DNA from 3 places in the Roseovarius sp. THAF27 genome. Region 2 is predicted to be linked to each of the others. Evidence: riboswitches for the same ligand, from Rfam matches in the RefSeq annotation. Region 2 holds a riboswitch; each other region holds the start of a gene.
The links. Region 2 has a riboswitch for cobalamin ahead of FIU89_RS17135 (CbtB domain-containing protein). Riboswitches for the same ligand answer to the same signal wherever they lie in the genome.
Positions count from the first base shown of each region.

Region 1 (2,255 bases), 1.8 Mb from region 2:
GGTTGTCCTCGACCACGCGGCGGTCCTCGTCATTGGTGGCGACCCAGACCTCGGACAGGCGCGTGACGTCGTAATCCACGCCCTCGACCGCGTCTTTGTGCACCAGCCACTTGGTGGTGACCTCGGTCGTCATCGGCGTCAGGGGCGTGACGCGGAAGACGATGGAGTGATCCGGCAGGAAATGGTTCCAGGTCGTGGGGTAATGGTATTTCAGCAGCGTGCCCGCCGTGTCATCGCTGACCCGGCCCAGCCATTTCGACACGGCGGGCTTGAGGTCCATGGTAAAGCTCTTGGCGCCGGGCAGCAGCGGCATCCGCGCGAGGCGGTATTGCATGTCGTCCGACATGCGGAACTGCGACGGGACGCCCTGTGCCTCCAGCCGGTCGAAATGCGCCTGAAGATGGGGCGGGGTGACGCCTTCCTCGATGCCGGTGACGTTGGGGTCGTCGGTGAAGGAGCGGCAGAGGCCCGGATGGTTGCCGCCGCAGTGATAGCACTCGCGGTTGTTCTCCCACACCAGTTTCCAGTTGCCGTGCTCGACGATCGAGGTCTCGAAGGCGACCTTGGCATTCGTCAGGTCATGCACCTGCAGGTAGGGCTGCGCCAGTTCGGCGAAGGCGTCGAAATCGGGCGCATCGTCGGCCAGGCAGATATAGACCAGCCCGCTGAGGATACGGCAATGCACCGGCTTCAGCCCGTGCTTGGTGGGGTCGAAGTCAGGCCCCATTTCCCGCGCCCACAGCAGCCGCCCGTCCAGTTCGTAGGTCCATTGGTGATAGGGGCAGACCAGCTTGGGCGCGTTGCCCTTGGCCACCTTGCACAGAACCGAGCCGCGGTGGCGGCAGGAATTGTGGAAGGCGCGGATCTCGCCATCGGCGCCGCGCACGATGACGACGCCATAGTCGCCGACGCGGTGGGTCACGAAGCTGCCCGGCTTGGGCAGTTCGCAGGCCGGCACGGCAAAGAGCCAGTCGCGGTAGAAGATGTTTTCCATGTCCGCGCGGAACACGTCCGCATCGGTATAGAATGCCTGCTCCAGCGCATGGCCCGGCCGACGCCGCGCCAGCAATTCGCTGATCGGTTGGGTGTTCATCCTTGGCCTCCTGCCGCGCCCCGCGGCAAATTCGGGCAGGAGGTCGGCACGCGCGGTCCACAGGTGCGGCAAGCGAGGAGCCGGACCCGAAGCAGCGCCCGCACCGCCTCCCGCGGTTTGACGTCATTGCAAGGCTGGTTTCCGGACTCCGGTGCGGCCCTTGTGCGGGACCTCGTGGCGCGAAACCTTCCCGGGGCTCCTCTTCCCCAGTGGTCGTGACCGCGCCCGTTGCAACACCGTTACCGTTGCGGGGGCAGTGCCGGGATTTCACCGGCTTCCCAATTCTCCGCCCGCAGGCGGCACCTTGCAACTTCCCCGATTATCACAGGCCGGGCGGCGCAATATGAGAATTGCGACACTCGCTGAAGTGAATCAGACATCCTGCACGATGGGACAAAAATCGCTGCAGCAAGGTAAACTATATATTGACAGTTTCGTGTGCCAGTACCCAATATGGTGTTGCTTTGGTGCCCGCGACTCGACATTGTGGGTGAAAAGGGAAGCCGGTGCGACACCGGCGCTGCCCCCGCAACTGTAAGCGGCAAGCCAAGGTCCGGAACCACTGGTGAGGCAACACCGGGAAGGCGGACCAAGGCGCAAGAGCCGCGAGCCAGGAGACCTGCCAAGGCGCAGTGAACGACGACCGCGGGCGGAGGGCCCGGGCGCGTGTCAGGGGCCCTGGTGGCCTGCTGTTCCCGTGTCCTGTCCCGCCATTCGCAAACCAAAACAAGGGACAGAGCACCATGAGCATCACCGTCTATTCCAAACCTGCCTGCGTGCAGTGCACCGCAACGACCCGAGCGCTGGACGCCCGTGGCCTCGCCTATGACATCGTCGACCTGACCGAGGACACCGCCGCGATGGAGCACGTGCAGGACCTGGGCTACCGGCAGGTGCCTGTCGTCGTCGCCGGAGACGATCACTGGGCCGGGTTCCGTCCCGACATGATCGGCCGGCTCTGCTGAGCGCATGGCGGGGCTGGTCTATTTCTCGAGCGGGTCCGGCAACACGCGGCGCTTCGTCGAAAAGCTGGACCTGCCGGCACGGCGGCTGCCGCGTGTCGCGAGCGATCCTGTCCCGCAGATCACCGCGCCTTTCGTTCTGATCTGCCCGACCTATGCCGATGGGCATGGCAAGGGCGCAGTCCCAAAGCAGGTGATCC
Region 1 covers NZ_CP045393.1:1,026,973-1,029,227, forward strand. The annotation lists gene FIU89_RS05195 (aromatic ring-hydroxylating dioxygenase subunit alpha) at 1-1,093, opposite strand, end outside; cobalamin riboswitch at 1,208-1,415, opposite strand; cobalamin riboswitch at 1,542-1,735, shown strand; gene nrdH (glutaredoxin-like protein NrdH) at 1,837-2,058, shown strand; gene nrdI (class Ib ribonucleoside-diphosphate reductase assembly flavoprotein NrdI) at 2,063-2,255, shown strand, end outside.
Region 1: it holds a riboswitch for cobalamin, as region 2 does, so the genes downstream of both, FIU89_RS05195 (aromatic ring-hydroxylating dioxygenase subunit alpha) here and FIU89_RS17135 (CbtB domain-containing protein) in region 2, are expected to answer to the same signal.

Region 2 (2,255 bases):
CAGGCGGTCTGAGCCTGGCCGGCCGCTTCGCTTTCGCGCGACCAGAAGAAACCCGCAAAGGCTCCTAGCATGACCCAGGCCGCCAATCCGATCCCAAGCGCGCGCGATGCGAACAAGGCGCCGATTTCTGTCGGCACAGGTCCGGTAAAGACCTCGGGTTCCGGCGCACCGATGACATGCGGCGCCAGCAACAGCACCACGGCGGCGCCCCACCCGGCCCAGTTGCGGCTGAACGCGATCAGCCACATGGCAATGGCCGCCGTCAGCACGGTTGCGAACCACCAAACTTGGCGCTCGTAGACATCGGCAGCAGCCACGCCCGGAACTTCCGGCGCGAGGGTAAAGCCCGGCGCAAGGTGCACCGCGACAAACCCGGCAACCCCCCAGATCAGGCCCGTACGCGCGTTTATCGCCGCACCACGGGTCTCGGCCAGCGACATCAGCGCCACCAGAATCATCGCGTAACCGGAATAGATCAGCATCGTGAAGATGATGCTCAGCCCGTCACGCACGGCATCGAAGCCAGGCAGCTCCGGCGTGGCCGTAACAGTCGAGTCGGTCCCGAAATGCACCAGCTCGCCGCCTTCATAAAGCTCTGCGTGAAGCAGGACCGGCTGCACGAAAAAAAGCTGCAACAGGGCGATAATCAACCCTGCGGCAGCGCCAGCGAACAAGGCGCTGGTCAGCAGACGCGTAAACACCGGTTCAGTGGCAGGGGAAGCCGGTGGCGTGACGCACGTCATGCGCCGCGTCGTGAAGCGTCCCGGCCTGAACGTGGCCTGCCACGAAGATCACGCCAAGACCCAGCGCGGCGATCGCGAACACCGACACCAGCGCGGAGGCCGATGCGGTCTGTGTGGCCGTTGCAGTCTTTACAGTCATAGTACTACCTCTTTGCCTTCACACCCGAAGGCCTTGTGGTTTCAGTCGCGATCAGCAGGTCTCCTGGCTTGCGGGTCTTCATCGTCTGGCTGGCCTTCCCGGATTGCTCCAGTGACGTATTCAGCCTGATTCGCCGCCTACAGTTGCGGGGACAGCCACGGAATTGCCAAGTGTTTTCAGGCGCACCGCGTTCCCTGTTCTCCATCCCGTGCGGAAATGGAACCGATCATCCTCGTTAGTCTAGCAAGCATTGCCACCTGTCAACAATACAACGCATTGCGATAGGCGAATCTCGAACCCAGCGACCGAACCGCAAGACGAGAGTTCCCGCCCGGCTCGGGCACGCAATCTGAGTCATGCTTGCAAAGTCCCGCCCCGTTCTGACATAGACATGACAATCGCCGCGCCGGACCTCAAAGCAATGCCGCTTGCCGACGCGTTCCACTGGACATCGCCCTCTGACAGGGTCACCCGAAACTCGCCGCATCTATCGCAAAGGCCCCTCATGGCGGATCAACCCAGGCCAAGTCCGGCACGCGTCTTTTCCTCGCACGAAAGGCAATGCCTCTATGATATCATCGAGGCGCGCCGCGACGTTCGGAACGAGTTTCTGCCCGACCCGATCGACGATGACGCGCTGCGCCGAATCCTCGAAGCGGCTCATGCCGCGCCCTCCGTCGGCTTCATGCAGCCGTGGAACTTCATTCTGTTGCGTGACGCCGAACTCAGAACCCAGGTGCACAGCATTTTCAGCCGCGCCAACGAAGAAGCCGCCGCCATGTTCCCCGATGACCGTCAGTCCGCCTACAGGTCGCTGAAGCTCGAAGGGATCACCAAGGCACCGCTCAATATCGTAGTCACCTGCGACCGCACCCGCGGCGGCAAGGTGGTTTTGGGCCGCACGCACAATCGTGACATGGATCTTTATTCAACCGTCTGCGCAGTGCAGAACCTCTGGCTCGCGGCCCGCGCCGAGGGGATCGGCGTCGGATGGGTCAGCATTTTCGACCACCGCGAGATCGCCACTCTGCTCGGCATCCCCGAACATGTCGAGCTGGTGGCCTACCTTTGCGTCGGATATGTCGATCAGCTTTACGAACAGCCCGAACTGGCCGCCAAGGGGTGGCGGCAGCGGATATCGCTCGATGACCTTATCATGCACGAGGGTTGGCAGGATTAACGCGGCATCCCAAGGACCTCAAAGGCAGGCCAGCGCGACCCAGATGGCGGTCTCCGAGACCAGTTGCACAGCCCCCAGAACGTCGCCGGTTTGCCCGCCGATCTTGCGCCACGCCAGCCAGCCGATGGCAAAAGTCACCAGCGCGCAGGCCAACAGCGCCCAGGGCGAAAACACCAGCGCCACGACCGCCGCA
Region 2 covers NZ_CP045393.1:3,453,949-3,456,203, forward strand. The annotation lists gene FIU89_RS17130 (CbtA family protein) at 1-701, opposite strand, end outside; gene FIU89_RS17135 (CbtB domain-containing protein) at 706-882, opposite strand; cobalamin riboswitch at 918-1,124, opposite strand; gene bluB (5,6-dimethylbenzimidazole synthase) at 1,388-2,062, shown strand; gene FIU89_RS17145 (adenosylcobinamide-GDP ribazoletransferase) at 2,081-2,255, opposite strand, start outside.

Region 3 (2,255 bases), 2.1 Mb from region 2:
ATGCGCGGCTGGCTCGGCCCGTGGATATCGGCATCGAGCAATCCGACGCGCCGACCCGCCCGCGCTAGCGCCACCGCCAGGTTCGACGCCACGGTCGACTTGCCCACGCCACCCTTGCCCGACGCCACCGCGAGAATCGATTTCACCCCGCTCGGCCGGATCGAGGCGCTGCCGCCCTCGGGATGCCGCCCGACCTTCAGCGTCGGCGCGGGCGCCTCGGGCGCCTCTGCGGTCAGCGCGACCTGCGCCGATGTCACCCCCTCGACCGACAGCGCCGCACGCTCGGCGGCGGCCCGCAGCGGTTCCATCCGGCGGGCCATCTCGGGGCTGGGCGCCTCCAACACGAATCGCACCTCGCCGCCTTCGAGTCGCATCGCGCGCACCATGTCGCGCGAAATCACCGTCCCGCCGTCCGGCAATTCCAGCCGGTCCAGCTCTCGGCGCACATTTTCGAGTATTTTCGTCATGCCCGGTCTCCATGCATCTGCGGCGTTGAAAGTGGCACTTCCAGAAGCAGGTGCAACCCCCGTTTCAACCCCGCCCAAAAAACTGGCAAAGCGGTGATTTCAAACGTAAAAAATGATCCGATCTTCTATGCGCCAACTGCATAGCTGCGTTGCAGCAAAACGTATTGTGCATGCGCAGCATATCGCTATCTTTAACTCAACAGCGAACGGAAACGGTCACAGCGCCGAACGCTCGCGAAAACAATCAGGTGCCTCTCCTCCCGTTTGGTACCTGTTCGGGATACCGCCTCTCCTCCCTTGTGCGGTCCCGGCAAGACCTGGGTTCCCTTGGAACCCAAACCTGACGAACGGTCCCTTCCTCCTCCCTGGGACCCGACGTAAAGAACGGCGGCGCCTCTCCTCCTCCCTGGCGTCGCCGTTTTTTCTTTTTTACCCCGACAGCGTTCGCAAGGCCCTCGCCGCACCGCCCCCGCGCCGGAAATCAGCCAGCGACCCCGCCGCCATGCGGCGGGATCAAGGCGTTGGGATCAATGCACCACCCTTGCGGCCCGCCCGCGCCGGCCCCGCGTCATCGGCGCGGCGTGGCGCGCCTCCTCCAGCACGCGGGCAAACGCCCTCGCCGCCGCGCTGTCGGCATTCCGGACCGCGGGTTCGGCCAGCGCCTCGCGCACGACCCCCGCCGTGACGGCGCCGGGATAGCCAAAGACCCACTCCAGGAAACCCAGCCGCGCCACGGCCTCGGCCTCGGCGCCGGTGGCCCCACTGCGCTCCAACCCGTTCATGATCGGTGTCAGGCTCATGCTTTCTGCTCTTCCTCCGGCCGCACCCCGGGCCGGACTGGGGCGAGGGAAGGCCGCGCGAGAACCGCTTTTCCGGTCCACCGCCCGCACCGCCCCCCGCGGTTCGACGTCGTCCCAAAGGCTGGTTTCCGGGCTTGGCGGGGGTGCGGATACGCGCGCCTTCCCGGGGCATGTCGCCCCAGTGGCCATCTGCGGTATCCCCCATCCTTACCGTTGCGGGGGCAGCGCCGGACTTGCACCGGCTTCCCAATTCTCCGCGACCTGCGCGGCACCTTCGGGACTCTCACTTTGCCGCCAAGCGGCCCCTGACGCAACCCGCGATTGCGACGTTGAAGCGCCGCGCGACGACACGCGCCACACCTTCTAGCTCAGGCCAGAACGTCCGCCCACTCCGGGTGCCGGCGAAACTGCGACGCGGCAAACGGGCAAAGCGGCGTGATCTTGCGCCCCGCCGCGCGGGCATCCTCCACCGCGCGGGTCACCAGCGCCAGGCCCACGCCCTTGCCGCGATAGGCGTCGGGCACGCCGGTATGGTCGATGATCATGCCCGCGCTTCCCAGCTTGGAATAGGTCAGCTCCGCCTCCGGCCCGTCGTCGATCCGGGTGACATAGCGCCCCTTGCTCTCTCCGTCTTCGTGTTCGATCTGCATGTCTATACTTCCCTGGCTGCGCGCAGCATGCCGCAGCGCCGCAAAAAGGTCCACAACTCGGCACAGCGCAGGCTCCGCGTACGAAACCGCCCCGAACGCAAAACGGCGCCCCGCCGGGGCGCCGCCTCAAACCCACGCGGCCCGGATCACTCCGCCGCCAGCTGGTCCATCACCTCGTCGCTGGCCTCGAAATTCGTCGTGACATTCTGCACGTCGTCATCGTCTTCCAGCGCGTCGATCAGCTTCATCAGCTTTTGCATGCCTTCCAGGTCCAGTTCGGTGGTGGTCGTCGGACGCCAGGCCAGCTTGGTCTCCTCGCTTTCGCCCAGCTCCGCCTC
Region 3 covers NZ_CP045393.1:1,330,774-1,333,028, reverse strand. The annotation lists gene FIU89_RS06660 (Mrp/NBP35 family ATP-binding protein) at 1-467, opposite strand, end outside; gene FIU89_RS06655 (hypothetical protein) at 995-1,267, opposite strand; cobalamin riboswitch at 1,369-1,558, opposite strand; gene FIU89_RS06650 (GNAT family N-acetyltransferase) at 1,636-1,917, opposite strand; gene FIU89_RS06645 (YebC/PmpR family DNA-binding transcriptional regulator) at 2,064-2,255, opposite strand, start outside.
Region 3: it holds a riboswitch for cobalamin, as region 2 does, so the genes downstream of both, FIU89_RS06655 (hypothetical protein) here and FIU89_RS17135 (CbtB domain-containing protein) in region 2, are expected to answer to the same signal.